3 regions of the Pediococcus inopinatus genome follow, and region 1 is predicted to be linked to each of the others. Evidence: a T-box and tRNA genes for the amino acid it is inferred to sense, from the RefSeq annotation. Region 1 holds a T-box; the other regions hold tRNA genes.
What was found. The T-box of region 1 lies ahead of ileS (isoleucine--tRNA ligase). A T-box ahead of a tRNA ligase gene usually reads a tRNA of that ligase, here a tRNA-Ile.

Region 1 (10,675 bases):
TGAACGTCCGTAAACTTCATGCCTTCCATTTTTCCTAAGTTGAACTCCCGGAGGCGACTTGCGATGGTCAACGGAATTGGATAACCTTGAAGTTCATCCATATCATGTTGCAACGTATTTCCAGTCACACGAGCTCGGCGCACAGGACTCACATACATGTGCTGAAACGTAATTGGACTTAAGTGATGCGCTAATGCGTCAATTTCTAAATAACTGTCTTTGAGTAGTGGTGAATCGCCTCTTGCGCCTTGATAACGGCCTTCTAGGTTCCACTGTGTTTTTCCATGGCGAATAAAATATAATTTGGTCACGTTTATCTTCCTTCTCATCTCTATAGCTAAAACTATTATGCCAGTGTCAGGAGAAAAATTCAAAAAATAGTAAAAGAAAAGTGAGCGAAGTGAGACGCCTAAGTCAAAAGATATAAGCACATTGGAGGCGGGATCGCATCCCGTTGGAAGTGTGCTTATATCTTTGGGGTTGTCTCATGCAGCTGTCCTAAAAAGTGAGCGGAATGAGACGCATAAGCCTAAATATATAAGGACATTGGAGGCGGGATCGCATCCCGTCGGAAGTGTGCTTATATTTTTGGCTTGTCTCATGCAGCTGTCCTAAAATCAGCCATTAAACTATTTTTTTTAGAATTAAAAAGCGCCAGTCGTCCAAACGAATTCGGATAACCAACGCCTATGCAAATTTAATGTTTAGATATACTGTAACTCACGGTCCTTGCTGTAAGCAGCATCAATAATTCCGCCGCCCAAGCACTCCTCGCCGTCATACAAAACAACGGCCTGACCAGGTGTGATTGCACGCGCAGGATCGTCAAAATCAACGGTCATCTGTGTGCGGTCTTCATTGAAATGAACGGTAACGTCCACATCCATTGCGCGGTAACGGAACTTAGCTGTACAACGGAATGAATCGCCACGATCAGCAATATCGTTTACGAAATGTAAATCAGATGCAACCAAACGATCAGCATATAAATGCTCATTATGGTAACCCTGACCAACATACAAGATATTCTTCTTTAAATCCTTGCCAATTACAAACCAAGGATCATTGTTCTGACTGCCGCCACCAATGCCAAGGCCACGACGCTGACCAATGGTGTAATACATTAAGCCAGCATGATCGCCCTTAACTTCACCATCAACAGTCATCATCTTACCCGCTTTTGCAGGTAAGTAATTGCCAAGAAACTCCTTGAAATTCTTCTCGCCAATAAAACAGATTCCAACAGAATCCTTCTTATTTGCTACGGCCAATCCAGCCTTCTCAGCAATCTTACGAACCTTAGCTTTTACCATACCACCCAATGGGAACATAACATGGTCTAATTGCTCATGAGTTAATTGATTTAAGAAATATGTTTGGTCCTTATTCATATCCTCTGAACGCAATAAATGCTGGTTACCCTGAGCATCACGCTCAAGTTTTGCATAATGTCCAGTTGCTACATAATCTGCACCCAAACTAATTGAATAGTCTAAAAAGGCTTTGAATTTAATTTCATTATTGCAAATTACGTCTGGGTTTGGAGTCCGACCCTTCTTGTACTCATCCAAAAAGTACGTGAACACACGATCCCAGTACTCTTTTTCAAAATTAACTGAGTAATAAGGAATCCCAATTTTTGCAGCCACTTTCGCTACATCCTTATAATCCTCAGTTGCCGTACAAAAACCATTTTCGTCAGTGTCATCCCAATTCTTCATGAACACACCAACGACATCGTAGCCCTGTTGCTTGAGCAAATAAGCTACTACTGATGAATCAACACCACCACTCATGCCGACAACGACACGGGTCTTGCTATTGTCTGTCATCAAAAATCACCATCATTTCTATCAGATTCTGGAGAATCTACGATTGAAGGTCGCAACATCCAGTAACGCTTATTATATCAAAGTAAGCAAATTGAGCAAGTATTTAGCCAGCTAATCGATTTTTTATTATAAAAAGCAAAAAATAGTAACCCAGTTTATGAGTTACTATCTTATTTATGCGCCAAATTAAGCTTTAACAAAAATCTGCCGTTCAACCATATCATCCAAAATGTAATGATATTGTTCTACTAAGGGTTTGTCGTTTTCTTTGTTGAAAATATTAACCCGTTTTAACCCATTAGCAGTTGTGACTGACATTTTAAAACCACTTAAATCTTTAGCAAACGTCACTTTTAATTTATTACCTTGTTTATATGGTGAAGTTGGATCTAAGGATCGCTCATAAATAAAGTTTCCCCCATTTGATACAGTAAAACCGACATCCCGTAAAGTATATTTCTTTACCTCAGGACTCATTTGATACGTATCACTATCGCCATCAACTTTTACTTCTGTCGTAAATGCCATTATTTTACAGCCTCCTTTGATTTCAAACGCTGAATAATTTGAACCAGATTACTTATCAAATAATCTACGTCATCGCTCGTATTATATTTCCCGAAACTTATCCGGATTGATTCACCGATTCGTGGAGAATCCTCGCCAAACATTGCAATCAGCACATGCGAAGGCTCTAAGCTCCCAGCTGTACAAGCAGACCCGCCTGATACTGCGATCCCATTTAAGTCGAGATTAGTCTGCATCACATATGTTGAAACACCTTTAATCCAAATATTAAAAACATGCTGCAAATTATTAGGATCAAGCGACCCATTAATTTCAAAATCAACGTTAGCATCGGTTAGTCCCTTAATAATTTGTTGTTTAAAACCCATGTATTTTTGTTGCATCGCTGCTTTAACATCAGGAGTTAATAAAGAAACAGCTTTTGCAAATCCAGCGATTCCAGGCACATTTTCAGTTCCCGCACGTCGTTTGTCTTCTTGTTCGCCGCCTTTTAAAAAGCTTGGAAAGTTCACACCGTCACGTTTGTACAAGAAACCGAGAAACTTTGGTCCATTCAGTTTATGGGCAGATGTTGATAATAAATCAATATGGTCGCGTTTAACATCAATATCCAACAAGCCATAAGTCTGAACCGCATCTGTATGAAACCAAGCCTGGTGGTCCTTTAGAATCTCACCAATCTCGTGGATTGGCATATGACTGCCAACTTCATTATTTCCCATCATAATTGTCACTAAAATGGTGTCATCCCGCAAAGCCGCCTTAAAATCATCTAAGCTAATTAGACCATTTTTATCAACTGGCAAATAGGTTACCTCATAACCCGTTTTTTCTAAAGCAGCCAGGGTCTTTAAAACTGCAGGATGTTCAATCGCGGTCGTGATAATATGTTTGCCTAAATTCTTGCGTGCAATCGCCGTTTCCATAATCGCAGTATTATCACTTTCAGTCCCACCGCTAGTAAAAATAATTTCGTCTTCATTAGCATTGATACTGTCTGCAATAATTTGCCGACTTTGGTCTAAAGTCATTCGTGCTTTGCGTCCAAACGCATGGGTACTTGAAGCATTACCGAAATCGTGACTCATTTCTTCAGTCATTTTCTCGACCACTTCAGGAGCCATCGGCGTAGTTGCGGCATTATCAAAATAAACTTGTTTCATGCTAATTCCACTCTCCTTTATGTCTCAACTAAAAATCAATGATCGACTTTTTTACTTATTAAACAATGCCAATAACATTTTTGCGGACTGTTTGCCAGCTTCAATAATAAAGTCGTCAAATGAGACTCCCGCATTTTCGTCACCAACATCAGACATTGCGCGGATAACTACAAAAGGTACCTTAAATTGATGGGCGACTTGTCCAATCGCACTACCTTCCATTTCACAACAAAGTGCATCAGGAAAGTTCTTTAAAATTTCTTGAATTTTTTCAGAACTACTAATAAACTGATCCCCAGTTACAATCAGACCTGTTTTGATATTTAGGCCTGTTTTTTCGCCCGCTAGTGACAATTCACTAATCAAATTTTGGTCTGCATCAAAGCGTGCAGGTTGACCTGGTAATTGGCCTAATTCATAACCAAAGGCTCTTGCATCCACGTCATGGTAAAGGGTTTGGGTTGAAATAACCACATCGCCTACTGATAAACCACTACCAATCCCACCAGCTGAGCCAGAATGAATTAAGGCATCAACTTTAAAATTCGTTACTAATAAAGCGGCTGTAATGCCGGCCTCCACTTTACCAATTCCGGAACGCACCAAGACAACTTCATTATTGTTAATCGTGCCCTCATAAAAAATAATGCCATTAATTTCTGTTTCTTTTTCAATGTCTAACGCGCTGTGCAAACTCTTAATTTCTTCTTCCATTGCACAAATTACACCATACTTCATTATTCATCCTCATTTCACAAAAAATAGTATTAAATAAACAATTACAATTGCCACAACCAGCGCGAAAATAATCCAATTCAGTTTTCTTCCGAGATTACGACTTTTACGTTCCGCGGTATTTCGCACATTTGGTTCTACAACCGTTTCTTCATCGATATTTTCATCATGTGTCCGGGCATACTCTTTTTCTACTTGGACCCGTTTTCGATCCCGTTGGCTAAACTTTTCTTCCTCTGCTTGCTTTTGGCGCTGATAATCTTCACGTGTGAGATTTTCTTGTTGTTCGTCATCCTTCACAGACTTCACCTACTTATTCAAACTTTGCCAATAGTAAATGGCCAAAACGGTTTTTGCATCTTCAATAGAACCATCCGCAACGCCTGCCAATGCTTCTTTTAACGAAAGCTCAAGTAATTGCAAGTTTTCATCTTTATCTTGTGGCAATTCAGTTTTTACAGGTTCTAAATTCGTAGCCATATAAAGCGTCATGTATTCATCTGCAAAACCAGGAGTTGAATAAAAACCTGAAATTCGTTTAAGCTCACCAGCTTGATAACGAGTTTCTTCATTTAATTCTCGAACAGCTGTGACCTCGGTAGTTTCACCAGATTCAACTTTTCCAGCCGGAATTTCGATTGTAACTTTTTTTATTGGTGCCCGCCATTGTTTTTCAAAAAGGGCTTTATTTTCATCTGTAATTGCTAGAACTGCAATTGCATCTTGATGCAAAACAACATCTCGATTAGCTAAATCGCCATTTGGTAATTTCACCGTCTGTTGATAAACATCAATAATTTCTCCGTTATATCGGGGCTCATTTTTTACAACTTTCTCTTCTAATTCCATAAATAACTTCTCTTTCGCTTAATTATTCTACTGACGATTCCGAATCAGTATCAAGGGGAAGCACACTAACTTTGACTGCTTGTAATCCCTTAGCACCTTGAACAACTAGTAAACTAACCTCATCGCCTTCGTGCAAATAACGGAACCCTTCACCTTCAATGGCTGAATAGTGGACGAACACTTCTGTACCATCGTCCAAATTAATGAATCCAAAACCCTTGTCTTTATCAAAACTTTTAACTGTGCCGTGTTCCATACGAAACCTCCCATTAGCCTAATTTTAAAATCTAGGCTACGACCTACTCCTTCTAACATCATACTGATTATTTTGAAAAAAGTAAATTGATTACCGTGCACATTTACTAAAACTGAACAAAAAATCCGATCAAAATTCTGTCAGAGTCAAACTCAAACAAAATTTAAATCGGATTTTTTTTGAACAACCTATTCTTCTAGGCCTGTTTCAATACTTTCTGGATAATTCTCACGAACAATTTTAGCACAACGTGCACAAAGTTCAGGATAGGCATCATCGGCTCCAACATCCGTCTTTGTCATTCGACAACGGGCACAAACAGAACCTTCTGCAACAAGGACCTTAACGGCCATTCCTTTGAATTGTTCAGCATCATCAGGAGCATCTTTCAAGTCATGAATTTCTAATTTTGACACAATCAGAATTAAACGCACATTTGTATTTAATTCATCCAAAAGCTTCTTTGTGTCGGCGTCAGCATACAGATTAACTTGTGCTTCCATTGATTTCCCAATCATCTTACTATCCCGTGCTTCTTCTAACGCTTTTAACACATTAGAACGGACAGTTTTGAATTGTTCCCAATCCTCAAAAATCTGATCTTGATTATCGAATTTTTGAACAACTGGCATTTCTGATAATTGAGCAAAGTCTTCAGGTTCTTTCAAGTACTCCCAGATTTCTTCCATGGTATGTGGCAAGATTGGGGTTAACAGTTTTGTTAAACCAACCAAGATTTCATAGAAAACTGTTTGCATTGATCGCCGTGATTGACTCTTTTCAGGATCAATATACACAACATCCTTAGCAAAATCGAGATAAAAAGCAGACAGATCAGTAATCACAAAGTTCATAACCCGTTTGTAAATATTTAAGGAGTCATAAGCTTCATAATCATCCAGTAAAGCTTGAACCAATTTATTATACTTAATCAACATGTATTGGTCTGCAGATTCTAAATCTTTAAAGGTTACTTTATCAGTTGCTGGTTCATAATCTGTCGTGTTGGCAAGTAAGTAGCGTAACGTATTCCGCAACTTCTTATAACTATCAGAAGTCTTGACAAAGTTATCCATCGAAACGCGTACATCTGACGAAGAATCCACAGAAGCAACCCACCAACGAACAATCTCAGCACCCATTCGTTTAATCACTTCACTTGGCACAATTGTATTGCCAAGTGACTTACTCATCTTATGGCCTTGACCATCAAGGGTAAATCCTTGGGAAACAACTTGCTTGTATGGTGCATGACCCGAAACGGCCACACTAGTAATCAAACTAGAGTTAAACCATCCCCGATACTGATCAGATCCTTCTAAATACAGATCAGCTGGATAAGTAAGGTAATCACGTTCTGCCAGCACACCTTGATGTGACGAACCAGAATCGAACCAAACATCCATAATATCAGTTTCTTTAGTGAATGTGCCCTTTGGTGAATGCTCACTAGTAAACCCTTCTGGAAGAAGATCCTTAGCATCCCAATCAAACCAGATATCAGATCCATGTTCTTCGAATAAATCGGCAACATGATTAATCGTCTCTTGGGTCATGATTGCTTCACCATCTTCGCCATAGAAAATTGGCAATGGCACACCCCAAACACGCTGACGTGAGATAACCCAATCGCCACGATCACGAATCATGTTGTAAAGACGCTTCTTACCCCAATCTGGTGAGAATTTTACATCATCAATGGCACTTAAAATTTGGTCTCGAATTTTATCAACAGAAGCAAACCACTGTGGTGTTGCTCGGAAAATCACTGGCTTCTTAGTCCGCCAATCGAAAGGATAGCTATGCTTGTATGGCATGTAATCTAGTAAAAGATTAGCATCTTTCAGTTTATCTAATGCGATTTGGTTCGCATCTTCATAGAAGACACCTTCGAAATCTTTACCGGCTTCTTCAGTCATGTAGCCCTGATCATTGACTGGTACTAGAATATCTAGTCCGTATTCTTTACCAACTCGGAAATCATCTTCCCCAAATCCAGGAGCAGTATGAACTAATCCAGTTCCGGCATCTAATGTGACAAAGTCGCCTAACATAACAACCAATTTACGATCTGGGTAGAAAGGATGTTGGGTAAGAACCCGATCTAGCTCCTTACCTTTAACAGTTTTAAGAACTTTGACGTTTTCCCAGCCAAATTTTTCAACCACATTATCAACTAATTCAGATGCAATCACAAACTTACGATCATCACCTGCTGGTTGTACAACTGAATAATCAAAACTAGCATCAATTGTTACCCCTTCAGAAGCTGGAATTGTCCACGGCGTGGTTGTCCAAACAACCAAATACGTATCAGTATCTAAAACACCTTTGCCATCAACCACTTGTTCAGCAAAGAATGCTGATGGCGAAGTTACATCATGATATTCAACTTCCGCTTCTGCCATCGCAGATTCAGAGGACCATGACCAAAATACCGGCTTCTTACCTTTAAAAATCAGGCCCTTTTCAGCCATTTTCCCAAAGGTACGGATTTCTTGCGCTTCAAATTCTGGTTTCAAAGTCAAATAAGGATTATCCCATTCGCCAGCTACACCCAAGCGTTTGAAGTCTTCTCTTTGCATATCAACTTGCTTTAAGGCATATTCACGACAAAGTTTGCGGAATTCACTTGTCGACATCTTCTTGCGATCATAGCCTTCTTTGGTCAATTGTTGTTCGATTGGCAAACCATGAGTATCCCATCCTGGCACATAAGGAGCACGGTAGCCAGACATCGATTTATACCGGACAATGATATCTTTAGAAATCTTATTCATTGCGTGACCCATGTGGATATTTCCATTTGCATATGGAGGTCCATCATGTAAAACAAACGAAGGCTTGCCCTCATTTAATTTTTGCCGTGTTTCATAAATCTTGTTTTCTGCCCAAACCTCTTCACGCTTGGCTTCATTAACAGGTAAATTTCCCCGCATTTTAAACTTTGTTTTCCCTAAATTAAGGGTTTCTTTTATACGCATAAGTTTGTCACTCCTCTATTTTTTTGAATATAAAAAGACCTCGTCACAAGGGACGAAGTCTTCGTGGTACCACCCAATTTTAAAAACCTTAACAGTTTTTCTTAATTAAATAACGGCTTTTCAACCGATCGCATCTACAAAAATCGATTCGATAACTCAGAGATGATATCGTAAAGTAGTTCCTGGCTAGCCTCTCATCAATTCGCTAGCTCGCTGACAGGAACCCACTTTCAATGTGTTCTCTTCATAGAAAAATTATTTATTTTTAGCACTGACATGTAAGCCAGAATTCTGATGAGAAGACGTAATTTCTTCATCAGGGAAAACAACGACTGTCTCTCTCTGAGAACGGTCCGTTTCTTCCGATTTTTCATCAGATTCTTCAGCTTTGTCTTTATCTTTTGACTCGGTAGACGTTTGTGGATTCTCAACCAAAGAATTACTTTCAGTAGTTGGCTCTACAGCAGGTGTAATGTCACCAGCGTCTTCCTCATCAACTGAGTTTACACTTGCAGCTTTAATCTTGTCAAGCGTTCCTGTATGCAACATTGCCTCTTTTAAATCACTAACTTGCACGTCTTGGTCCTCTTTTAAGATACTATCCCACTCACTACCATTAATCATCTGAAGTTGTGAATCAACCAAAACCTGCACTCTTTGGCGATACAAGCGCGCGTTCTTTCTCAATTCATTGGTAGCCATAATTAATTTTTTCGCTTTTTCAGCTTGCTCATCAATTACAGCCTCGGCACTAACTTTTGCTTTCTGAACAGCTCCATCTGCTTCTTTTTGGGCTTCTTCCATAGTTAGTTCCGCTTCTCGTTTTGAGCTGCTCTTGACTTTATCAGCCGCATCCTGAGCTACTAAAATAGATTTATTGAGTGCTTCTTTCATATCATCAAAATATTCAAGCTTTGTTTCTGCATTCTCAACTTGCTTTTCCAAATTTGAAATTTTATCTAGAGCCTGCCGATATTCAATGGCAACATGTTGTATGAATTCATCAACTTCAATTGGATTATATCCGCGCATTTTATTCGAAAATTGTTTATTCTGAATATCAACTGGATCTAAAGTCATACTGATTCCTCCATTATTTTTTCTTTTTGCTACTTATGATTGAAAGCAAAACTCGAATTTTGTCTTTCTTAGTTTTACCTTCAATACTATCAAGACGAATTCGACCATAACCACGAACCGATAATAAATCATTTTCAACCAGTTCAAAGTCTGGACGTTGATGCAGTTTCCAGTTCAACTGCACTTTTCGTTCTTCAATCAGTTCCTTGGCATGATTTCGTGAAATATGAAAACCTTCCGCCACGATTGCATCAACTCTAACTGAAGCAACAGTTGTGGTTCCAGATTCCCAATCATTATCTGGTTCAATAGCTTCATTTAACTCTTTTTCGATTAAACGAACCTTAATATTTCCAATTTTTCCAACCTGAGAGAGGAAAAAATCAACCATTTCTGACTTCACAAAAAACTGCCAATCTTCACCATTAGAAATAATATCACCAAACGTATTTCTTTCGATCCCCATGTTTGCGATCGTTCCAAGTACATTTCGATGGTGAATTCTGGCAAATTTAATAGGATACTGAATTTCCAATAACGTGACATTAAAATCTTGTTGTTCAGGAACAAAATAGTCCGGAAAAATGAGTGAACGACTCATTTCGGCACCCGGATATCCCCCAAAACTCTGAATCTTAATTTCATCTAGACGATTTACTAAAGTCGTTAAGATAAACTTCTCTCGTGGATTAAGAAAATTGGTTAAGATAAAACGATTTTGATCACGGACTTCCTGAATCCATCCTGTCGCTTCTTCAACAAATGGAGCTTCTTCAGAACGAAAATGTTGCATAATATTGTCCATTTTTAACTTACCTCTTAGAAAGTACCTAATCTAAATATATCCTCATTAAGGAGCATTCAAATTTATCCCTAATAGAAAAAACTACTAAGCGCAGCAATTCCATATTGTGCCATTTCAAGTAACAGAATAGCCACAATTGGAGAAAAGTCCAATCCAAAAAACGGAGGAATAAATCGGAATATTTTTAGATATGGCATACATAACTTTATTAGCCATTGTCCTAACTTGGTCTGATAAGCTCCTGGAAACCATGACATTAAGACAAAGACAAAAATCAATAACATATATAACTGAATAAGTTTACTTAAAATTGTAAATATAAAGACCAAATGTTTACTCCTTATTTAGATCGTTTTTGCTTAGATCTCCATTTTGAATATTTGTATACAAACTACCATTTATTTCGAAACTATTTGGGGTGCACAAAAAGATTTGTGTTCCCA
Region 2 (10,675 bases), 430 kb from region 1:
CTGTTTTCATTACCACAGATGTTTTGCGCCAAATGGATGTGTACACGCAGTTAGCCTTTATTGATGTTTCCAGCTATAACGGCGGTACAGCGTCTTCTGGAAAAGTTCGGCTAGTGACAGATATCACCCAAGATGTTGCCGATCGTGATGTTTTGATTATTGAAGACATTGTCGATACTGGAAGAACTTTGAAGTATATTATTGATCTTTTAAAACAGCGCCATGCTAAAAGCGTTCGAGTTTGTACTTTATTAGATAAGCCAACCGGACGGGTTTTGGAAGTTAAAGCAGATTATGTTGGTTTTGAAGTTCCTGATGAATTTGTTGTCGGCTACGGTCTCGATTATAAAGGTGAGTATCGTAACCTGCCATACGTCGGTGTTTTGAAGCCTAAAATTTATCTGGATAAATAATTGGTCAAAATTGGTCAAGTGTGATATTATCTATCTATCGAAGGTAAAGCAGAGGATTGCTCTCCATTCGTAAAACCGTTATCAAGGAGGATTCAAATGAATAAAAAAGGGAATAACAACGGACTTTTAAAAAACAGTTTGTTTTATATCGTTATTTTCTTGGCTATTGTAGGAATTATTTATTTCTTCACTGGACAAGGCACTTCTACACAAACCAAGACGATTTCGTCGAGCGATTTTGTGTCGCAATTGCAAAAGAATAAAGTTAAGAGCTTTGACGTGCAACCTACGAACGGGGTTTATAAAATTACCGGTAAGTATCGTACTGCACAAAAGGGTTCTACACAATCTGGTTTATTCCCAGCGTCAAGTTCGAGTACAAAAGTAGATAGTTTTACTACAACAGTTTTGCAGAATGATTCTACGACTGCACAAATTACGCGAGCCGCACAAAAGGAAAATGTTAAAATGAACACAAAACCAGAAGCTTCTAATAGCTTCTGGGTACAGTTATTAATCACTGGGTTACCACTTCTTATCTTTATCGTCTTCTTCTATATGATGATGAGCCAGGCCGGCCAAGGTGGCGGTGGCGGTAGCAAAGGTGTTATGAACTTTGGTAAGTCAAAGGTTAAACCGGCTGATAAAAAAGCCAATAAAGTTCGTTTCTCTGATGTTGCTGGTGAAGAAGAAGAAAAGCAAGAACTAGTTGAAGTTGTTGAGTTCTTGAAGGATCCTCGTAAGTTTTCTTCGTTAGGTGCCCGCATACCGGCTGGTGTCCTTTTGGAGGGGCCTCCTGGTACTGGTAAAACTTTATTAGCAAAAGCAGTTGCTGGTGAAGCTGGTGTACCGTTTTACTCAATTTCTGGTTCAGACTTCGTTGAAATGTTTGTCGGAGTTGGTGCTAGTCGAGTACGTGACTTATTTGATCAAGCTAAAAAGAATTCACCTTCGATCATTTTCATTGATGAAATTGATGCGGTTGGTCGTCAACGTGGTAGTGGCGTTGGCGGTGGCCATGATGAACGTGAACAAACTTTGAACCAATTGCTGGTTGAAATGGATGGATTCACGGGTAATGAAGGTGTGATTGTCATGGCGGCTACTAACCGTTCTGATGTCTTAGATCCAGCCTTACTCCGTCCTGGCCGATTTGATCGAAAGATCTTAGTTGGTCGTCCAGATGTTCGTGGCCGTGAAGCAATTTTGAAAGTTCATGCTAAAAACAAGCCTTTAGATAAAGATGTCGATTTAAATGAGATCGCAAAACAGACTCCAGGGTTTGTTGGTGCAGATCTTGAAAACTTGCTAAATGAAGCTGCATTACTTGCGGCACGCCGTAATAAGAAGGTTATTGATGCTTCTGATTTGGATGAAGCTGAAGATCGAGTTATTGCTGGTCCAGCCAAGAAGAATGCTGTTGTTAGTCCTGTTGAACGTAAGACGGTGGCTTATCATGAAGCCGGTCATACAATTGTTGGGTTAGTTTTGAATGACGCTCGAGTTGTTCATAAAGTTACAATTGTCCCTCGAGGTCGTGCTGGCGGTTATGCCATCATGCTTCCTCGTGAAGATCAAAACTTGATGTCTAAAAAAGACGCCATGGAGCAGATTGCTGGTTTAATGGGTGGTCGTGCTGCTGAAGAGACGATTTTTAATTCTAAATCTTCTGGCGCTTCTAATGACTTTGAACAAGCCACTGGAATCGCTCGAGCAATGGTTACTCAGTACGGGATGAGCGACAAGATTGGTCAAGTTGAGTTGTCAGCACCTGGACAATCATACTATGGCGAAAACGGTCCTGCTTATTCTGAAAAGACGGCCGGTGTCATCGATGATGAAATTCGTCGGCTTACTGATGAAGGCCATCAGACTGCATTAGATATCATTGCTTCACATCGTGAACAGCATAAGATCATTGCTGAAGCCTTGTTGAAGTATGAAACTTTGGATGAAAAGCAAATTTTAAGCTTGTTTAAGACCGGAAAGATGCCTGAAAGTGGGGCAGCATCTGATTTTCCAAGTGAAAAAGCTGCTACATTCGAAGAATCCAAACGTGAATTAGAGCGTAAAGAAGCTGAACGTCATGCGGATGATGATAACAAGGATGATTCAGATACAACTCTGAATACACCAAGTGAACATGATTCGGATGCATCTGGCAGTGATCATCGTTTGCCAAGTTCTCACGATCAAAATTCTGGTGATTCTTCAAAGGATTCACAAGATGATCATTCAGATGATGACACAAATCTTTAAATTCAAACTATAGAACAGTAAACTTTTGGACAAATTCCAAAGTTTACTGTTTTTTGTATCATTGGGTTGGTTTCGACAACAAAATGTGTGAAAATATAAGACGGTGAAAAGAAAAGCTGAGGAGAAAACATGAAAGATTATTTAATAAAAAGTATCATTAACGATGGGATGTTTCGGGCCTATGTGATTAATGGCACCAATCTGGTTCAAGAAGCTCAAAAGCGGCACGATACATGGAGTGCTGCCACCGCTGCGCTAGGTCGCTCACTAGTGGGTACGATCATGTTAGCTGGATCGTTACTAAAGGGCGACGATAAAATGACCGTTAGAATTAATGGTGGCGGCCCGGTTGGCGGAATTATCGTTGACGGCAATGCTAATGGGACGGTGAAAGGATATCTACAGCATCCGCATGTCTCATTACCGTTGAACAAGCAGCATCATATCGATGTGGGCAAGGCTGTTGGTAATCAAGGAACATTATCGGTTACTAAGGATATGGGTTTAAAGGATCCATTTACTGGTAACGTTGGATTGGCTTCCGGTGAAATCGGTGATGATTTCACGTATTACTTGGCCCAATCAGAACAAATTCCATCTTCAGTTGGAGTATCTGTTTTTGTGAATCCAGATGAGAGTGTTGAAGTTGCTGGAGGATTCATGATTCAAGTGATGCCCGGGGCAAGTGATGAGGCCATCAATCGGTTACAAACCACCTTATCCAATTTACCCCTTGTGTCAGATTTATTGAGACAAGGAAAAACACCTGAAGATATTTTGAAGTTGTTATTTAGTGATGACAAAATAAAAGTTTTGGATAAAATGCCCGTTTCTTTTGTCTGCGATTGTTCCAAAGAACGGTTTGCAGCTGCAATGGCAAGTTTGCCTGCCAAAGAAATTGAAACGATGATTCAAGAGGACCATGGTGCAGAAGTTAATTGTCGTTTTTGCGGAAACAAATATCAATTTGACGAAACTGAACTGAAAACTATTTTACTTCAAGCTCAGAATTGAGTTTTGTTTGGTAGGATATCAGTTGTGTGCTATGATAAATCTCATGATGTCAGTAAACGAGAGATTGTATCCCAATGAACTGATTTAATTAACGTAACTTAGACCACTTTTTATGAGGTGAAAAATATGGAATGGCAAATTGGTGATGTAACAATTCCCAATCAGCTTGTTGTGGCACCGATGGCCGGTGTAACAAATTCTGCCTTTCGTCTAATTTGTAAAAAATTTGGCGCAGGACTAGTTGTTTGTGAAATGATTTCTGATCGAGGAATCATGTATAAAAATAAGAAAACTTTGAGTATGATGAATGTGGATCCTCATGAGCATCCAATGAGTATTCAAATTTTTGGGGGCACTAAAGAAACTTTGGTAGAAGCTGCTAAGTTTGTGGATCAGCATACTGAAGCCGATATTATTGATATTAATATGGGTTGTCCCGTCAATAAAGTTGTCAAAACAGAAGCTGGCGCACGTTGGCTTCTAGATCCCAACAAAGTTTATGAGATGGTTTCTTATGTAACAGACGCTGTTAAGAAGCCAGTGACTGTTAAGATGAGAACTGGCTGGGATTCCGATCATATTTTTGCGGTTGAGAATGCATTGGCTGCAGAGCGTGCCGGTGCTTCGGCATTAGCTATGCACGGTCGAACACGAAAACAAATGTATACAGGACACGCCGACTGGAACATTTTAAAAGAAGTTTCAGATCAACTCACAATTCCATTTATGGGAAATGGGGATGTCCGGACTGCTGAAGATGCAAAACGGATGTTGGACGAAGTTGGTTCGACGGCAGTGATGATCGGTCGGGCAGTTTTAGGAAATCCTTGGATGCTGAACCGAGTTTCCAAGTATCTTGAAACTGGTGAACTGGTGGACGAGCCAGAACCAGCCGAAAAGATCAGAATTGCGAAGGAACATTTACATGGTTTGGTAGAGCTAAAAGGCGATTATGTTGGCCCTCGGGAATTTAGAACGCAGGCTGCATACTACCTTAAGGGAATTTCCCATTCTGCAAGAACTAAGGTTGCGTTGAATAATGCGGAATCTGAGAAAGAGATGGATGACATCTTTGACCAGTTTGCAGAGAAGCAACAAGAGCGAGAAATTAAACGTCAACAAATGGCAAGGTGATTATCCACTTGCTTTTTTGGTGCAAAATAGGCATCATAGATACGTGAGACTAATGGTAGAGGAGGATTTTTAAGTGGCACAAAAAGAGCAAGATATGAACGATCAGTTGAAAGTTCGGCGCCAGAAAATGCAGGATTTACGTGATAAGGGGATTGATCCTTTTGGACATGCATTTAAACGGACCCATTTAACTAATCAACTTCATGAACAATACAGTGATCTAGATAAAGAAGAGTTAGAGGAAAAGAATGTTCAGGCAACGATTGCCGGAAGAATGATGTCTAAACGTGGTAAAGGCAAAGTAGGCTTTGCAGATCTTAAAGATCGCAAAGGTACGATGCAGATTTACGTACGTAAAGATACGGTTGGTGAAGATGAATATGCACTTTTTAAACAAGCTGATTTAGGTGACTTTATCGGTATTACTGGACAAGTGATGAAAACGGATATGGGAGAATTAACGGTTAAGGCAACAGACTTAACTTTTCTTACAAAGGCCCTACGTCCACTTCCTGATAAATATCACGGTTTGCAAAACGTGGAACAAATTTATCGTCAACGCTATTTGGATCTTATTTCTAATGATGATAGTTTTGCACGCTTCATCAAAAGAACCAAGATTATTAGTGCAGTTCGTAAATACTTGGACAACTTGGATTATTCCGAAGTTGAGACACCAGTTTTGCATGGTCAAGCCGGTGGTGCAAATGCACGTCCATTTGTTACCCATCATAATGCGTTAGATATTGACCTGTATCTCCGAATTGCTTTGGAGCTTCATTTAAAACGACTGATTGTCGGCGGAATGGAACGAGTCTATGAAATTGGCCGTGTTTTCCGGAATGAAGGGATGGATACGCGTCATAATCCTGAGTTCACAATGCTAGAAACTTATACTGCTTATTTTGATTTTCATGATGTGATGAACGAAACAGAAGGAATCTTTAAAGCAGCCGTTAAAGCAGTTTCGCCAGATGGTAAAATCACTTATCAGGGAACTGATCTAGATCTAGGCAAAGATTTTGATCGCATGCACATGGTTGATGCAATTAAAAAGTATACTGGGGTTGATTTCTGGCCCAAGATGTATTTGGAAGATGCTCGCAAATTAGCTGATGAACATAAGATTCACTATGAAGAATGGTGGCAAGTTGGTCATATCATTAATGAATTCTTCGAACAGTTAGTTCAAGATAAATTAACGCAACCGGTCTTTATTTATGGTCATCCAGTAGAAATTTCCCCTTTGGCTAAGAAAAACCCTGACGATGCTCGATTCACAGATCGTTTTGAGCTCTACATCAAGGGTAATGAATTTGCTAATGCCTTTACCGAGTTAAACGATCCGATTGACCAGCGTGAACGTTTTGAAGCACAAGTTGCTGAACGTGAGCAAGGAAATGATGAAGCCGAAGGTATTGATGAAGACTTTATCGAAGCTTTGGAATACGGAATGCCGCCAACTGGTGGACTTGGAATTGGAATTGATCGGTTAGTTATGCTTTTAACAGATGCACCTTCAATTCGTGATGTGTTATTATTCCCAACAATGCGTCCAGATAAATAGAGATAAAATAAACTATTTGCATTTTTTTGCAAATAGTTTATTTTTTTGTTTTGCAGATAGTAATATATTAAAAATGATAAAATTGATCTATGAATGAGATAAATAGAAATAAAAAGGCGTCAAATGATATAATCGTTCGTGTTTTTTAGATTTTATAAGATTCGCATCAATATGATATGGAATTATGATGAAATTGGGTATTGACCAATGGACGCTTTTTTGGTTATACTAGTACCCGTTGCTTAAGAGATGTGGTGTTGAGGCAAAAGAGTTATTTCAAATTCTTCTTGACACAATTAATTGCTGATGCTATTATTATATAGCTGTCAAAATTAATTAATATCTTTTAACAGCGTCCTAGTAGACCTTTGAAAACTGAACAAAGTTTCGACAAAGTAAAATGTGTAGGGTCTTCAAATGAAAATTTTGAAGCAAACATTTGCGAAGTCAATTCGTTTTAAACAATGAAACAACAAATGAGCTTGTAAAAACTCAAGTATAATATGAGAGTTTGATCTTGGCTCAGGATGAACGCTGGCGGCGTGCCTAATACATGCAAGTCGGACGCACTTTCGTTGAATGATTTAGAGATGCTTGCATCGAAGATGATTTTAACTATAAAGTGAGTGGCGAACGGGTGAGTAACACGTGGGTAACCTGCCCAGAAGTGGGGGATAACACCTGGAAACAGATGCTAATACCGCATAATAAAGTAAACCGCATGGTTTTCTTTTAAAAGATGGCTTCGGCTATCACTTCTGGATGGACCCGCGGCGTATTAGCTAGTTGGTGAGATAAAGGCCCACCAAGGCTGTGATACGTAGCCGACCTGAGAGGGTAATCGGCCACATTGGGACTGAGACACGGCCCAGACTCCTACGGGAGGCAGCAGTAGGGAATCTTCCACAATGGACGAAAGTCTGATGGAGCAACGCCGCGTGAGTGATGAAGGCTTTAGGGTCGTAAAACTCTGTTGTTGGAGAAGAACGTGTGTGAGAGTAACTGCTCATGCAGTGACGGTATCCAACCAGAAAGCCACGGCTAACTACGTGCCAGCAGCCGCGGTAATACGTAGGTGGCAAGCGTTATCCGGATTTATTGGGCGTAAAGCGAGCGCAGGCGGTTTCTTAAGTCTAATGTGAAAGCCTTCGGCTTAACCGAAGAAGTGCATTGGAAACTGGGAAACTTGAGTGCAGAAGAGGACAGTGGAACTCCATGTGTAGCGGTGAAATGCGTAGATATATGGAAGAACACCAGTGGCGAAGGCGGCTGTCTGGTCTGTAACTGACGCTGAGGCTCGAAAGCATGGGTAGCGAACAGGATTAGATACCCTGGTAGTCCATGCCGTAAACGATGAATGCTAAGTGTTGGAGGGTTTCCGCCCTTCAGTGCTGCAGCTAACGCATTAAGCATTCCGCCTGGGGAGTACGACCGCAAGGTTGAAACTCAAAAGAATTGACGGGGGCCCGCACAAGCGGTGGAGCATGTGGTTTAATTCGAAGCTACGCGAAGAACCTTACCAGGTCTTGACATCTTCTGCTAACCTAAGAGATTAGGCGTTCCCTTCGGGGACAGAATGACAGGTGGTGCATGGTTGTCGTCAGCTCGTGTCGTGAGATGTTGGGTTAAGTCCCGCAACGAGCGCAACCCCTATTATTAGTTGCCAGCATTAAGTTGGGCACTCTAGTGAGACTGCCGGTGATAAACCGGAGGAAGGTGGGGACGACGTCAAATCATCATGCCCCTTATGACCTGGGCTACACACGTGCTACAATGGACGGTACAACGAGTTGCGAGACCGCGAGGTTAAGCTAATCTCTTAAAACCGTTCTCAGTTCGGACTGCAGGCTGCAACTCGCCTGCACGAAGTTGGAATCGCTAGTAATCGCGGATCAGCATGCCGCGGTGAATACGTTCCCGGGCCTTGTACACACCGCCCGTCACACCATGAGAGTTTGTAACACCCAAAGCCGGTGGAGTAACCTTCGGGAGCTAGCCGTCTAAGGTGGGACAGATGATTGGGGTGAAGTCGTAACAAGGTAGCCGTAGGAGAACCTGCGGCTGGATCACCTCCTTTCTAAGGATATTTAGAAACGGAAACCTACACATATGTCGAAACTTTGTTTAGTTTTGAGAGGTCTACTCTCAAATGTATACCGCGCGAAACGGGCCTATAGCTCAGCTGGTTTAGAGCGCACGCCTGATAAGCGTGAGGTCGATGGTTCAAGTCCATTTAGGCCCATTGATACATTTTTGGGGAATTAGCTCAGCTGGGAGAGCGCCTGCCTTGCACGCAGGAGGTCAGCGGTTCGATCCCGCTATTCTCCATTGACGGCTTAGCCGTCGAATTTGTTCTTTGAAAACTAAATAATATCGAAAAATTTTCTAATTTTAATTATCAGATAATTAAACCGAGAACATTGCGTTTTATAGAGTTTTACAACAAGATTAGTTCTTAAAATAATCGCTAAACTCAAAACCACTTTATCTTCGATAAAGTTAGGTTAAGTTATAAAGGGCGCATGGTGAATGCCTTGGCACTAGGAGCCGATGAAGGACGGGACTAACACCGATATGCTTCGGGGAGCTGTAAGTAAGCTTTGATCCGGAGATTTCCGAATGGGGAAACCCAACAACATTAATCCGTTGTTACCACTACGTGAATTCATAGCGTGGCTGGAGGTAGACGTGGGGAACTGAAACATCTCAGTACCCACAGGAAGAGAAAGAAAAATCGATTCCCTGAGTAGCGGCGAGCGAAAGGGGAACAGCCCAAACCAGGAAGCTTGCTTCCTGGGGTTGTAGGACTGAACATTTGAGTTACCAAAGATTTTCATAGCCGAACAGTCTGGGAAGACTGGCCAGAGCGGGTGATAGCCCCGTAGGCAAAATGAAGATCCCTCAGTTCAGGATCCTGAGTACGGCGGAACACGTGTAACTCCGTCGGAATCCGGGAGGACCATCTCCCAAGGCTAAATACTCCCTAGTGACCGATAGTGAACCAGTACCGTGAGGGAAAGGTGAAAAGCACCCCGGAAGGGGAGTGAAACAGTTCTTGAAACCATGTGCCTACAAGAAGTCAGAGCCCGTTAATGGGTGATGGCGTGCCTTTTGTAGAATGAACCGGCGAGTTACGTTTGCATGCCAGGTTAAGTTGAAGAAACGGAGCCGTAGCGAAAGCGAGTCTGAATAGGGCGACTGAGTATGCAGATGTAGACCCGAAACCAAGTGACCTACCCATGTCCAGGTTGAAGGTGCGGTAAAACGCACTGGAGGACCGAACTCGTGTACGTTGAAAAGTGCTGAGATGAGGTGTGGGTAGCGGTGAAATTCCAAACGAACTTGGAGATAGCTGGTTCTCTCCGAAATAGCTTTAGGGCTAGCCTCGGACTTAGGATCATGGAGGTAGAGCCACTGTTTGGACTAGGGGCCCATCTAGGGTTACTGAATTCAGATAAACTCCGAATGCCATTGATTTATGTCCGGGAGTCAGACGGTGAGTGATAAGATCCATCGTCGAAAGGGGAACAGCCCAGACCACCAGTTAAGGTCCCTAAATATATGTTAAGTGGAAAAGGATGTGGAGTTGCATAGACAACTAGGATGTTGGCTCAGAAGCAGCCATCATTTAAAGAGTGCGTAATAGCTCACTAGTCGAGTGATTCTGCGCCGAAAATGTACCGGGGCTTAAACATATTACCGAGACTGTGGATGCCACCGTAAGGTGGCGTGATAGGAGAGCGTTCTAAGGGCGATGAAGGCAGACCGTGAGGACTGTTGGAGCGCTTAGAAGTGAGAATGCCGGTATGAGTAGCGAAAGACAGGTGAGAATCCTGTCCACCGAATGACTAAGGTTTCCTGGGGAAGGCTCGTCCTCCCAGGGTTAGTCGGGACCTAAGTCGAGGCCGAGAGGCGTAGACGATGGATAACAGGTTGAGATTCCTGTACTAGTTAAACTTGTTTGAACAATGGAGGGACGCAGTAGGCTAAGGAAAGCACACAGTTGGATAAGTGTGCCCAAGCAACAAGTCTTAGATAGAGTCAAATGCTTTATCTTTTAAGGACAAGTTGTGATGGGGAGCGAAATTTAAGTAGCGAAGTTCCTGATGTCACACTGCCGAGAAAAGCTTCTAGTTAGAGTTTAACTACCCGTACCGCAAACCGACACAGGTAGTCGAGGAGAGTATCCTAAGGTGTGCGAGAGAACTCTCGTTAAGGAACTCGGCAAAATGACCCCGTAACTTCGGAAGAAGGGGTGCTGATCGCAAGATCAGCCGCAGTGAATAGG
Region 3 (10,675 bases), 100 kb from region 1:
GGACGATTAAAAATCGCTCAATCATCCTAAGGGCGGTAGGTGGGAATCGAACCCACGCGTGCCGGATCCACAAACCGGTGCGTTAACCACTTCGCCACTACCGCCAACAATGGCAGGGATAGTAGGAGTTGAACCCACATCGACGGTTTTGGAGACCGCAGTTCTACCATTAAACTATATCCCTATTATAAAAATGGAAGGGAGTGGATTCGAACCACCGAACCCGAAGGAGCGGATTTACAGTCCGCCGCGTTTAGCCAGACTTCGCTACCCTTCCATATATGGCGCGAGACAGATTCGAACTGCCGACACACGGAGCTTCAATCCGTTGCTCTACCAACTGAGCTATCGCGCCAAAAAATGACATATAATATTCATTTAACGGTTCCAACGAGACTCGAACTCGTGATCTCCTGCGTGACAGGCAGGCGTCCTAAACCAACTAGACCATGGAACCAATAATTTAAATGGAGAGTACAGGGCTCGAACCTGTGACCCTCTGCTTGTAAGGCAGACGCTCTCCCAACTGAGCTAACTCTCCATAAAAATGACCCGTACGGGATTCGAACCCATGTTACTGCCGTGAAAGGGCAGTGTCTTAAACCACTTGACCAACGGGTCATACTAATTACAACGGAGAGTAAGGGATTCGAACCCTTGAGACGGATAAATCCGTCTACATGATTTCCAGTCATGCTCCTTCGGCCAGCTCGGACAACTCTCCATATCCAAAACTAAACTCCGGCAGGCGGACTCGAACCGTCGACAACCTGATTAACAGTCAGGGGCTCTACCAACTGAGCTATGCCGGAATAAACGCATGGCAACGTCCTACCCTCGCAGGGAGCGATCCCCCAACTACTCTCGGCGTTAAGAAGCTTAACTTCTGTGTTCGACATGGGAACAGGTGTATCCTTCTCACTATCGTCACCACACTTCTCCGATCCACTTCCGCGGCTCGTGTGAAAGAAATTTATTCTCTCAAAACTAAATAATATCGAAATCTTCTCTTTGAGAACACCACTTTGTGGTTAAGTCCTCGACCGATTAGTATTGGTCCGCTCCATGTATCACTACACTTCCACTCCCAACCTATCTACCTGATCATCTCTCAGGGGTCTTACTTCCATAAATGGAATGGGAAATCTCATCTCGAGGCGAGTTTCACACTTAGATGCTTTCAGCGTTTATCTCATCCATACGTAGCTACCCAGCGATGCTCCTGGCGGAACAACTGGTACACCAGCGGTATGTCCATCCCGGTCCTCTCGTACTAAGGACAGATCCTCTCAAATTTCCTACGCCCGCGACGGATAGGGACCGAACTGTCTCACGACGTTCTGAACCCAGCTCGCGTACCGCTTTAATGGGCGAACAGCCCAACCCTTGGGACCGACTACAGCCCCAGGATGCGATGAGCCGACATCGAGGTGCCAAACCTCCCCGTCGATGTGAACTCTTGGGGGAGATAAGCCTGTTATCCCCAGGGTAGCTTTTATCCGTTGAGCGATGGCCCTTCCATACGGTACCACCGGATCACTAAGCCCGACTTTCGTCCCTGCTCGACCTGTCTGTCTCGCAGTCAAGCTCCCTTGTGCCTTTACACTCTGCGAATGATTTCCAACCATTCTGAGGGAACCTTTGGGCGCCTCCGTTACTCTTTAGGAGGCGACCGCCCCAGTCAAACTGCCCACCTGACACTGTCTCCCGCCACGCTTAGTGGCGCGGGTTAGAGGGTTCACACAACGAGGGTAGTATCCCACCAACGCCTCCACCGAAACTAGCGTTCCGGTATCTACGGCTCCTACCTATCCTGTACAAGTTGTACAAACACTCAATATCAAGCTACAGTAAAGCTCCATGGGGTCTTTCCGTCCTGTCGCGGGTAACCCGCATCTTCACGGGTATTATAATTTCACCGAGTCTCTCGTTGAGACAGTGCCCAGATCGTTACACCTTTCGTGCGGGTCGGAACTTACCCGACAAGGAATTTCGCTACCTTAGGACCGTTATAGTTACGGCCGCCGTTTACTGGGGCTTCATTTCAAAGCTTCGCCGAAGCTAACTCATTCACTTAACCTTCCAGCACCGGGCAGGTGTCAGCCCCTATACGTCATCTTACGATTTTGCAGAAACCTGTGTTTTTGATAAACAGTCGCCTGGGCCTATTCACTGCGGCTGATCTTGCGATCAGCACCCCTTCTTCCGAAGTTACGGGGTCATTTTGCCGAGTTCCTTAACGAGAGTTCTCTCGCACACCTTAGGATACTCTCCTCGACTACCTGTGTCGGTTTGCGGTACGGGTAGTTAAACTCTAACTAGAAGCTTTTCTCGGCAGTGTGACATCAGGAACTTCGCTACTTAAATTTCGCTCCCCATCACAACTTGTCCTTAAAAGATAAAGCATTTGACTCTATCTAAGACTTGTTGCTTGGGCACACTTATCCAACTGTGTGCTTTCCTTAGCCTACTGCGTCCCTCCATTGTTCAAACAAGTTTAACTAGTACAGGAATCTCAACCTGTTATCCATCGTCTACGCCTCTCGGCCTCGACTTAGGTCCCGACTAACCCTGGGAGGACGAGCCTTCCCCAGGAAACCTTAGTCATTCGGTGGACAGGATTCTCACCTGTCTTTCGCTACTCATACCGGCATTCTCACTTCTAAGCGCTCCAACAGTCCTCACGGTCTGCCTTCATCGCCCTTAGAACGCTCTCCTATCACGCCACCTTACGGTGGCATCCACAGTCTCGGTAATATGTTTAAGCCCCGGTACATTTTCGGCGCAGAATCACTCGACTAGTGAGCTATTACGCACTCTTTAAATGATGGCTGCTTCTGAGCCAACATCCTAGTTGTCTATGCAACTCCACATCCTTTTCCACTTAACATATATTTAGGGACCTTAACTGGTGGTCTGGGCTGTTCCCCTTTCGACGATGGATCTTATCACTCACCGTCTGACTCCCGGACATAAATCAATGGCATTCGGAGTTTATCTGAATTCAGTAACCCTAGATGGGCCCCTAGTCCAAACAGTGGCTCTACCTCCATGATCCTAAGTCCGAGGCTAGCCCTAAAGCTATTTCGGAGAGAACCAGCTATCTCCAAGTTCGTTTGGAATTTCACCGCTACCCACACCTCATCTCAGCACTTTTCAACGTACACGAGTTCGGTCCTCCAGTGCGTTTTACCGCACCTTCAACCTGGACATGGGTAGGTCACTTGGTTTCGGGTCTACATCTGCATACTCAGTCGCCCTATTCAGACTCGCTTTCGCTACGGCTCCGTTTCTTCAACTTAACCTGGCATGCAAACGTAACTCGCCGGTTCATTCTACAAAAGGCACGCCATCACCCATTAACGGGCTCTGACTTCTTGTAGGCACATGGTTTCAAGAACTGTTTCACTCCCCTTCCGGGGTGCTTTTCACCTTTCCCTCACGGTACTGGTTCACTATCGGTCACTAGGGAGTATTTAGCCTTGGGAGATGGTCCTCCCGGATTCCGACGGAGTTACACGTGTTCCGCCGTACTCAGGATCCTGAACTGAGGGATCTTCATTTTGCCTACGGGGCTATCACCCGCTCTGGCCAGTCTTCCCAGACTGTTCGGCTATGAAAATCTTTGGTAACTCAAATGTTCAGTCCTACAACCCCAGGAAGCAAGCTTCCTGGTTTGGGCTGTTCCCCTTTCGCTCGCCGCTACTCAGGGAATCGATTTTTCTTTCTCTTCCTGTGGGTACTGAGATGTTTCAGTTCCCCACGTCTACCTCCAGCCACGCTATGAATTCACGTAGTGGTAACAACGGATTAATGTTGTTGGGTTTCCCCATTCGGAAATCTCCGGATCAAAGCTTACTTACAGCTCCCCGAAGCATATCGGTGTTAGTCCCGTCCTTCATCGGCTCCTAGTGCCAAGGCATTCACCATGCGCCCTTTATAACTTAACCTAACTTTATCGAAGATAAAGTGGTTTTGAGTTTAGCGATTATTTTAAGAACTAATCTTGTTGTAAAACTCTATAAAACGCAATGTTCTCGGTTTAATTATCTGATAATTAAAATTAGAAAATTTTTCGATATTATTTAGTTTTCAAAGAACAAATTCGACGGCTAAGCCGTCAATGGAGAATAGCGGGATCGAACCGCTGACCTCCTGCGTGCAAGGCAGGCGCTCTCCCAGCTGAGCTAATTCCCCAAAAATGTATCAATGGGCCTAAATGGACTTGAACCATCGACCTCACGCTTATCAGGCGTGCGCTCTAAACCAGCTGAGCTATAGGCCCGTTTCGCGCGGTATACATTTGAGAGTAGACCTCTCAAAACTAAACAAAGTTTCGACATATGTGTAGGTTTCCGTTTCTAAATATCCTTAGAAAGGAGGTGATCCAGCCGCAGGTTCTCCTACGGCTACCTTGTTACGACTTCACCCCAATCATCTGTCCCACCTTAGACGGCTAGCTCCCGAAGGTTACTCCACCGGCTTTGGGTGTTACAAACTCTCATGGTGTGACGGGCGGTGTGTACAAGGCCCGGGAACGTATTCACCGCGGCATGCTGATCCGCGATTACTAGCGATTCCAACTTCGTGCAGGCGAGTTGCAGCCTGCAGTCCGAACTGAGAACGGTTTTAAGAGATTAGCTTAACCTCGCGGTCTCGCAACTCGTTGTACCGTCCATTGTAGCACGTGTGTAGCCCAGGTCATAAGGGGCATGATGATTTGACGTCGTCCCCACCTTCCTCCGGTTTATCACCGGCAGTCTCACTAGAGTGCCCAACTTAATGCTGGCAACTAATAATAGGGGTTGCGCTCGTTGCGGGACTTAACCCAACATCTCACGACACGAGCTGACGACAACCATGCACCACCTGTCATTCTGTCCCCGAAGGGAACGCCTAATCTCTTAGGTTAGCAGAAGATGTCAAGACCTGGTAAGGTTCTTCGCGTAGCTTCGAATTAAACCACATGCTCCACCGCTTGTGCGGGCCCCCGTCAATTCTTTTGAGTTTCAACCTTGCGGTCGTACTCCCCAGGCGGAATGCTTAATGCGTTAGCTGCAGCACTGAAGGGCGGAAACCCTCCAACACTTAGCATTCATCGTTTACGGCATGGACTACCAGGGTATCTAATCCTGTTCGCTACCCATGCTTTCGAGCCTCAGCGTCAGTTACAGACCAGACAGCCGCCTTCGCCACTGGTGTTCTTCCATATATCTACGCATTTCACCGCTACACATGGAGTTCCACTGTCCTCTTCTGCACTCAAGTTTCCCAGTTTCCAATGCACTTCTTCGGTTAAGCCGAAGGCTTTCACATTAGACTTAAGAAACCGCCTGCGCTCGCTTTACGCCCAATAAATCCGGATAACGCTTGCCACCTACGTATTACCGCGGCTGCTGGCACGTAGTTAGCCGTGGCTTTCTGGTTGGATACCGTCACTGCATGAGCAGTTACTCTCACACACGTTCTTCTCCAACAACAGAGTTTTACGACCCTAAAGCCTTCATCACTCACGCGGCGTTGCTCCATCAGACTTTCGTCCATTGTGGAAGATTCCCTACTGCTGCCTCCCGTAGGAGTCTGGGCCGTGTCTCAGTCCCAATGTGGCCGATTACCCTCTCAGGTCGGCTACGTATCACAGCCTTGGTGGGCCTTTATCTCACCAACTAGCTAATACGCCGCGGGTCCATCCAGAAGTGATAGCCGAAGCCATCTTTTAAAAGAAAACCATGCGGTTTACTTTATTATGCGGTATTAGCATCTGTTTCCAGGTGTTATCCCCCACTTCTGGGCAGGTTACCCACGTGTTACTCACCCGTTCGCCACTCACTTTATAGTTAAAATCATCTTCGATGCAAGCATCTCTAAATCATTCAACGAAAGTGCGTCCGACTTGCATGTATTAGGCACGCCGCCAGCGTTCATCCTGAGCCAAGATCAAACTCTCATATTATACTTGAGTTTTTACAAGCTCATTTGTTGTTTCATTGTTTAAAACGAATTGACTTCGCAAATGTTTGCTTCAAAATTTTCATTTGAAGACCCTACACATTTTACTTTGTCGAAACTTTGTTCAGTTTTCAAAGGTCTACTAAGTCACTGTTGGAAGCGTTAAACGCCTCAACGCAACTATTTAACTTTATCATTTCAAATTCTAAAAGTCAACAATCATTTTCAAATACCTTTAACAATTATCTGCTTTCGTTTGAAGCAACATTTAATATAGTACCAAGAATACTTTACTCGGTCAAGGATTTATTTGAAGTTTTCCTTTCGGCTTGCTTAATTCCTAACTACGTATAGAATTTTTATTCATGTGTAGCCTGAATCTTCCAACTCTTTAACTCATCAGCAACACTTTGAAATCCGATGTTATTCTCATTATTGGTCCAATAAAATTTATGATAAACATGAACAGACTCTGGAATTGGATGTCTATGAACATTTACTTTCTGTTTCAGTGCTCGAATCGATAAACTAACGTGGGCATTAGTTGGATCAATATCAACAACCAGACAAGATAGATTCTGACCTATCCTATACAAATCGTTTAAGTCTTTGACAAATTCTTCACTACATTCAGATATATGAACCAGTCCTTTAAAATTCAATTCTTGATTTTCTAAGAAAATTCCATATGTCTTAATACCAGTAATTGTGCCTTGAATAACATCCCCATTCTTTAACATTTTAAACATCTCCTCGTATTATATAATTTGAAACTTTGTTATTTACTATTCCCTACTTAGATGTTGCGTGATATTCTCTAATTGTTCATTGGATTTAGGTCCAACTGGTATAGGCTTTCATCTCCTGTAGATTATCTACGTTATAAGCGCGCCGCCCAGACAATTCGAAACACCGCAAACCACAAGCTGTAGCGATTAATTTGATTCGTGTTCACTCGCGTGACACGCAGCTGAATCTTTTAATCTAGTCTTCTTATATTGCGAGGATGCCCGTTAGAGTTGGAATTAGGGAACATCACGCAGCACCTAAGCTTATCCAATTAATTCAAAGTGAAAGGAGGTCCTATCCTATGAATTTATATTTAGGTATTGATGTTGGTAAAAATAAATTAGACTTTTGTGCTTTAGATTCTGATCAACATTGCCGTTTTCAAGATGAAACTACTAATGATCTTAATGGTGCCGTTAAAATTAAACAGGTAATCTTAACTGAGACTAAAACCCACCATTATGAAAAGATAACTGTTGGTATGGAAGCCACCTCGGTCTATAATTTTCATCCGATGACTTTTTTCGCCGAAGATAGCGAGTTACAAGCCTTAGGCTTATCGGTTATCACCATTAACCCCTATACGTCACATCATTTTAGCCAGTTATTTGATGATGGTAAGACGGATGCGATTGATGCCAAACAATTAGCTGATTTGTTACGGATCAAACCACTGGGAACTTCAGTTGCTCGCCAAGAAAACTATGTGGCTTTGCAACGTCTAACACGGGAACGTTATCACTTGGTTAAACAAATGACTGATTCTAAAAATCATTTTTTGAATAATCTTTATTATCGTTGTAATACGTTAGAACGGGAGCTGCCAACATCCGTTTTTGGTTCAACTATGATGACCCTAATTACTGATGAAGAGTTAACCTTGGACGAGGCAGCGGCGCTACCTCTTGATGAATTAGTCACCCATCTTCAACAGTTAGCTCACGGTAAGTTTGGTGATGCCGAAGCCGTTGCTAAAGCTATTAAGAAAGCAACCCGTTCTTCTTATCGCCTATCAAAAGTCGTAACAGATTCTGTTGATGAAATTTTGGCGGTCTATGCGAATGAAATTCGGATGTTAAAAAAACAAATCCAAGTTTTGGATAAAACAATTACACAGATATCTACTCAAATCACAGATATCAATTGTTTAACTAGTGTTCCCGGTATTGGCCCAGTTTATGCGGCTGGTATTGTGGCAGAAATTGGTCAAATTGAACGTTTTCCCGATGAAAGTCATATTGCCAAGTATGCTGGCCTGGCTTGGTTACCACATGAATCAGGCACAAGCGTTCGTCAAGCTACACCACGAACTCGTAAGGGTAATCAATATCTTCGTTATTATCTAGTTGAAGCTGCCAACTCGATAAGACGTTATGATGTTACTTACCAACGCTATTACCACAAAAAATATGAAGAGGTACCCAAGTATCGTCATCGTCGAGCTATTGTCTTGACGGCACGAAAGCTTGTAAGATTGGTGGAAGTCTTGCTTAGAAACCATCAATTTTATATACCACCCAAAGTGGTATAGCTTTCGAGTTTACGATACTGAGTCCCTTCTTAACCCGCTAAATTAACTGTTTTAGTGGGCTGGGGAAGCTATACTCTCAAGAACTGATTAATAATAAAAACAAAGCTTTTTACATACTTGACTTATTACCACAAGGCTTATAATTTCTTATTCCTTATTTTAGCCAATGTCGAAGTATGATACAATACTCCTGTTTCAAAATAACAGTTGGCTTACTGAACACGGAGGAATATTGTGTCATTTCTTATTGATTTTATTTTACATATTGATACGCATTTAGTTTCTATTGTAAGTGCATTTGGTGATTGGACCTATCTCATCTTGTTTGCGATTATTTTCATTGAAACTGGGGCAGTGATTTTACCTTTTCTACCCGGCGATTCACTATTGTTTGCTGCTGCTGCTCTTTCAGCTAATCCCATGTATGGTCTAAATATTTGGATTTTTGTTTTTTTACTTTTCTTGGCAGCCGTACTTGGCGATTCTACTAATTTTTTCATTGGCCGCTGGGTTGGTAATACACTGACTGAACATCATTTGTTCGGTAAGTTTATCAATGAACAAAAACTCGAAGAATCACGTAATTTTCTCAATCATTATGGTAGCATTTCAATAACATTTGCTCGTTATATGCCAATCATCCGGACCTTCGCCCCATTCGTGGCGGGAGGCAGTCAGTTCAAGTATCGTAAATTTATTGTTTTTAATATGCTTGGTGCTTCGACCTGGGTTGCCTTGTGTTGTGGCGCCGGTTACTTCTTCGGAAATTTTCCGATTGTCAAACAGCATTTCTCAGCTATCGTAATTGGAATTATCCTCATTTCGTTAATTCCTATCCTCATTTCATTTTTAAAAGCACGTAAAAGTGCATAAAAAAATAAGCCTTTATATTCACAACCGAATATAAGGCTTATTTTTTTATCTGCTTTCTTCCAATCCAAATAAAAATTAGATAAAAACATTCAATAAAAATAAATACTAGTACAAAACACTGTAAAAAGAATTCCTCAGGTAGTGCATTTATAATCGGATCTTTTTGGGGGTCAAACATCCAGTCATCATTTCTAAATAACAATTCATGAAAAACTATAAAAAACTGATTAAACGATATACTCATCATAACTGCCACTAATATAGGAACCACAGCGGCAATCTGTAGTGGTCGAATAACTTGCCAAAGAGATTTTGTTTTAATTAATTCACGGATAAAAAAGAAAAAGATTACTCCTGAAATTACTAAAACAACTTCATTAAGCATAAACAAATTTTTTACGTCTGCAAAGTGTTGCAGTCCTGCACTAGAGCTTGGAAAATCAGTCATTTTTAAATGTTTTATCCATGGAAAACTTAAGTAATAGATTAACTGATGGTAATTATGCATTAACTGTATTTTCGACATATTGACTGTTGCCAACACGTGATACCACTTCAAAGTCCAACTATAAAGAAATGTACAGTTAATAACTAAAAAAATTGACAAAGTGATTCCAAATAAATGAAAAGCACACCACTGCCCAAGCCTACGCCATTTCATACTATTACTTCCATTCATCAAACGACTGAATTTCATGAGTCGGTTGAACTTCTTGCTTCTTTACAAATTCACGGGTTGAAACGCCGGTATACACAAGTAACGTGTCAATACCAAAATTAATTCCAGCCGAAATATCAGTCATGTAATTATCCCCAACCATAACCACATCTTCCTTGGCTAAACCAATTTGTCTAACTGCCTTTTGCATGATGATCGTCTCTGGTTTACCAACATACGTGGCTCTTTGTTGGGTAGCTCGTTCTACCATTCCAATTAAAGAACCCGCTCCTGGAACTAATCCTCGCTCATTAGGCAAATTTGTATCTGCATTTGTTCCAATGAATGTCGCACCTCGTTTTATAGCCAAAGTTGCTAATTCAAATTTATGATAAGTAACATCATAGTCCAATCCAACAACCACCCAGTCTGGATGAACCTCATCAAATGTAAATTTTTTGTTCAAAAGTGCTTGCTTTAACCCTAGTTCACCAATGACATAAACTTTACGCTTGTCGCCAGCTATCCCGTCTAAATAATCAGCGGTTGCCAGTCCAGCTGTATAGACTTCATCGGCCGTGACATTAATATTATGATTATCCCGCAGGTTTTTGGCTACATCTTCTGGTAACTTGGTTGTATTGTTCGTCACAAACAAAAAATCAGTATGTGTATCTTGTAATCGTTTGACAAATCTAGCTGCTGCCGGAATTTGGTCACGACCACGATAAATTGTTCCATCTAAATCAATTAAATATCCTTTATAATCTGAAATCATTTTTTCTTCCTCATTTAGTCTCTCTTATTGTGAATGAACGTTTGCCTCTTTTATGAACTTCTGTAATTTTATTTTGTCTATGATTAACTGGCTTAGC

Region 2: it encodes a tRNA-Ile, which carries the amino acid that the T-box ahead of ileS (isoleucine--tRNA ligase) is inferred to sense. The anticodon was not compared.
Region 3: it encodes a tRNA-Ile, which carries the amino acid that the T-box ahead of ileS (isoleucine--tRNA ligase) is inferred to sense. The anticodon was not compared.

The regions. Positions count from the first base shown of each region.
Region 1 is NZ_CP019981.1:1,064,512-1,075,186, forward strand. It holds gene PI20285_RS05350 (histidine phosphatase family protein) at 1-311, opposite strand, end outside; gene mnmA (tRNA 2-thiouridine(34) synthase MnmA) at 705-1,832, opposite strand; gene PI20285_RS05360 (DUF1831 domain-containing protein) at 2,019-2,360, opposite strand; gene PI20285_RS05365 (cysteine desulfurase family protein) at 2,360-3,523, opposite strand; gene PI20285_RS05370 (5'-methylthioadenosine/adenosylhomocysteine nucleosidase) at 3,575-4,261, opposite strand; gene PI20285_RS05375 (hypothetical protein) at 4,271-4,558, opposite strand; gene PI20285_RS05380 (NUDIX hydrolase) at 4,568-5,107, opposite strand; gene PI20285_RS05385 (cold-shock protein) at 5,130-5,363, opposite strand; gene ileS (isoleucine--tRNA ligase) at 5,552-8,347, opposite strand; T-box leader at 8,393-8,604, opposite strand; gene PI20285_RS05395 (DivIVA domain-containing protein) at 8,603-9,427, opposite strand; gene PI20285_RS05400 (YlmH family RNA-binding protein) at 9,441-10,232, opposite strand; gene PI20285_RS05405 (YggT family protein) at 10,301-10,552, opposite strand; gene PI20285_RS05410 (cell division protein SepF) at 10,566-10,675, opposite strand, start outside.
Region 2 is NZ_CP019981.1:1,499,248-1,509,922, reverse strand. It holds gene hpt (hypoxanthine phosphoribosyltransferase) at 1-413, shown strand, start outside; gene ftsH (ATP-dependent zinc metalloprotease FtsH) at 510-2,672, shown strand; gene hslO (Hsp33 family molecular chaperone HslO) at 2,802-3,686, shown strand; gene dusB (tRNA dihydrouridine synthase DusB) at 3,813-4,820, shown strand; gene lysS (lysine--tRNA ligase) at 4,915-6,387, shown strand; rRNA gene PI20285_RS07650 (16S ribosomal RNA) at 6,887-8,464, shown strand; tRNA gene PI20285_RS07645 (tRNA-Ile) at 8,555-8,629, shown strand; tRNA gene PI20285_RS07640 (tRNA-Ala) at 8,643-8,715, shown strand; rRNA gene PI20285_RS07635 (23S ribosomal RNA) at 8,890-10,675, shown strand, end outside.
Region 3 is NZ_CP019981.1:1,168,942-1,179,616, forward strand. It holds tRNA gene PI20285_RS05915 (tRNA-His) at 32-104, opposite strand; tRNA gene PI20285_RS05920 (tRNA-Trp) at 111-184, opposite strand; tRNA gene PI20285_RS05925 (tRNA-Tyr) at 195-277, opposite strand; tRNA gene PI20285_RS05930 (tRNA-Phe) at 283-355, opposite strand; tRNA gene PI20285_RS05935 (tRNA-Asp) at 383-457, opposite strand; tRNA gene PI20285_RS05940 (tRNA-Val) at 469-541, opposite strand; tRNA gene PI20285_RS05945 (tRNA-Glu) at 549-621, opposite strand; tRNA gene PI20285_RS05950 (tRNA-Ser) at 635-724, opposite strand; tRNA gene PI20285_RS05955 (tRNA-Asn) at 740-812, opposite strand; rRNA gene rrf (5S ribosomal RNA) at 819-935, opposite strand; rRNA gene PI20285_RS05965 (23S ribosomal RNA) at 1,028-3,950, opposite strand; tRNA gene PI20285_RS05970 (tRNA-Ala) at 4,125-4,197, opposite strand; tRNA gene PI20285_RS05975 (tRNA-Ile) at 4,211-4,285, opposite strand; rRNA gene PI20285_RS05980 (16S ribosomal RNA) at 4,376-5,953, opposite strand; gene PI20285_RS05985 (S1 RNA-binding domain-containing protein) at 6,309-6,689, opposite strand; gene PI20285_RS05990 (IS110 family RNA-guided transposase) at 7,040-8,269, shown strand; gene PI20285_RS05995 (VTT domain-containing protein) at 8,504-9,142, shown strand; gene PI20285_RS06000 (TIGR01906 family membrane protein) at 9,180-9,839, opposite strand; gene PI20285_RS06005 (TIGR01457 family HAD-type hydrolase) at 9,808-10,578, opposite strand; gene PI20285_RS06010 (YutD family protein) at 10,589-10,675, opposite strand, start outside.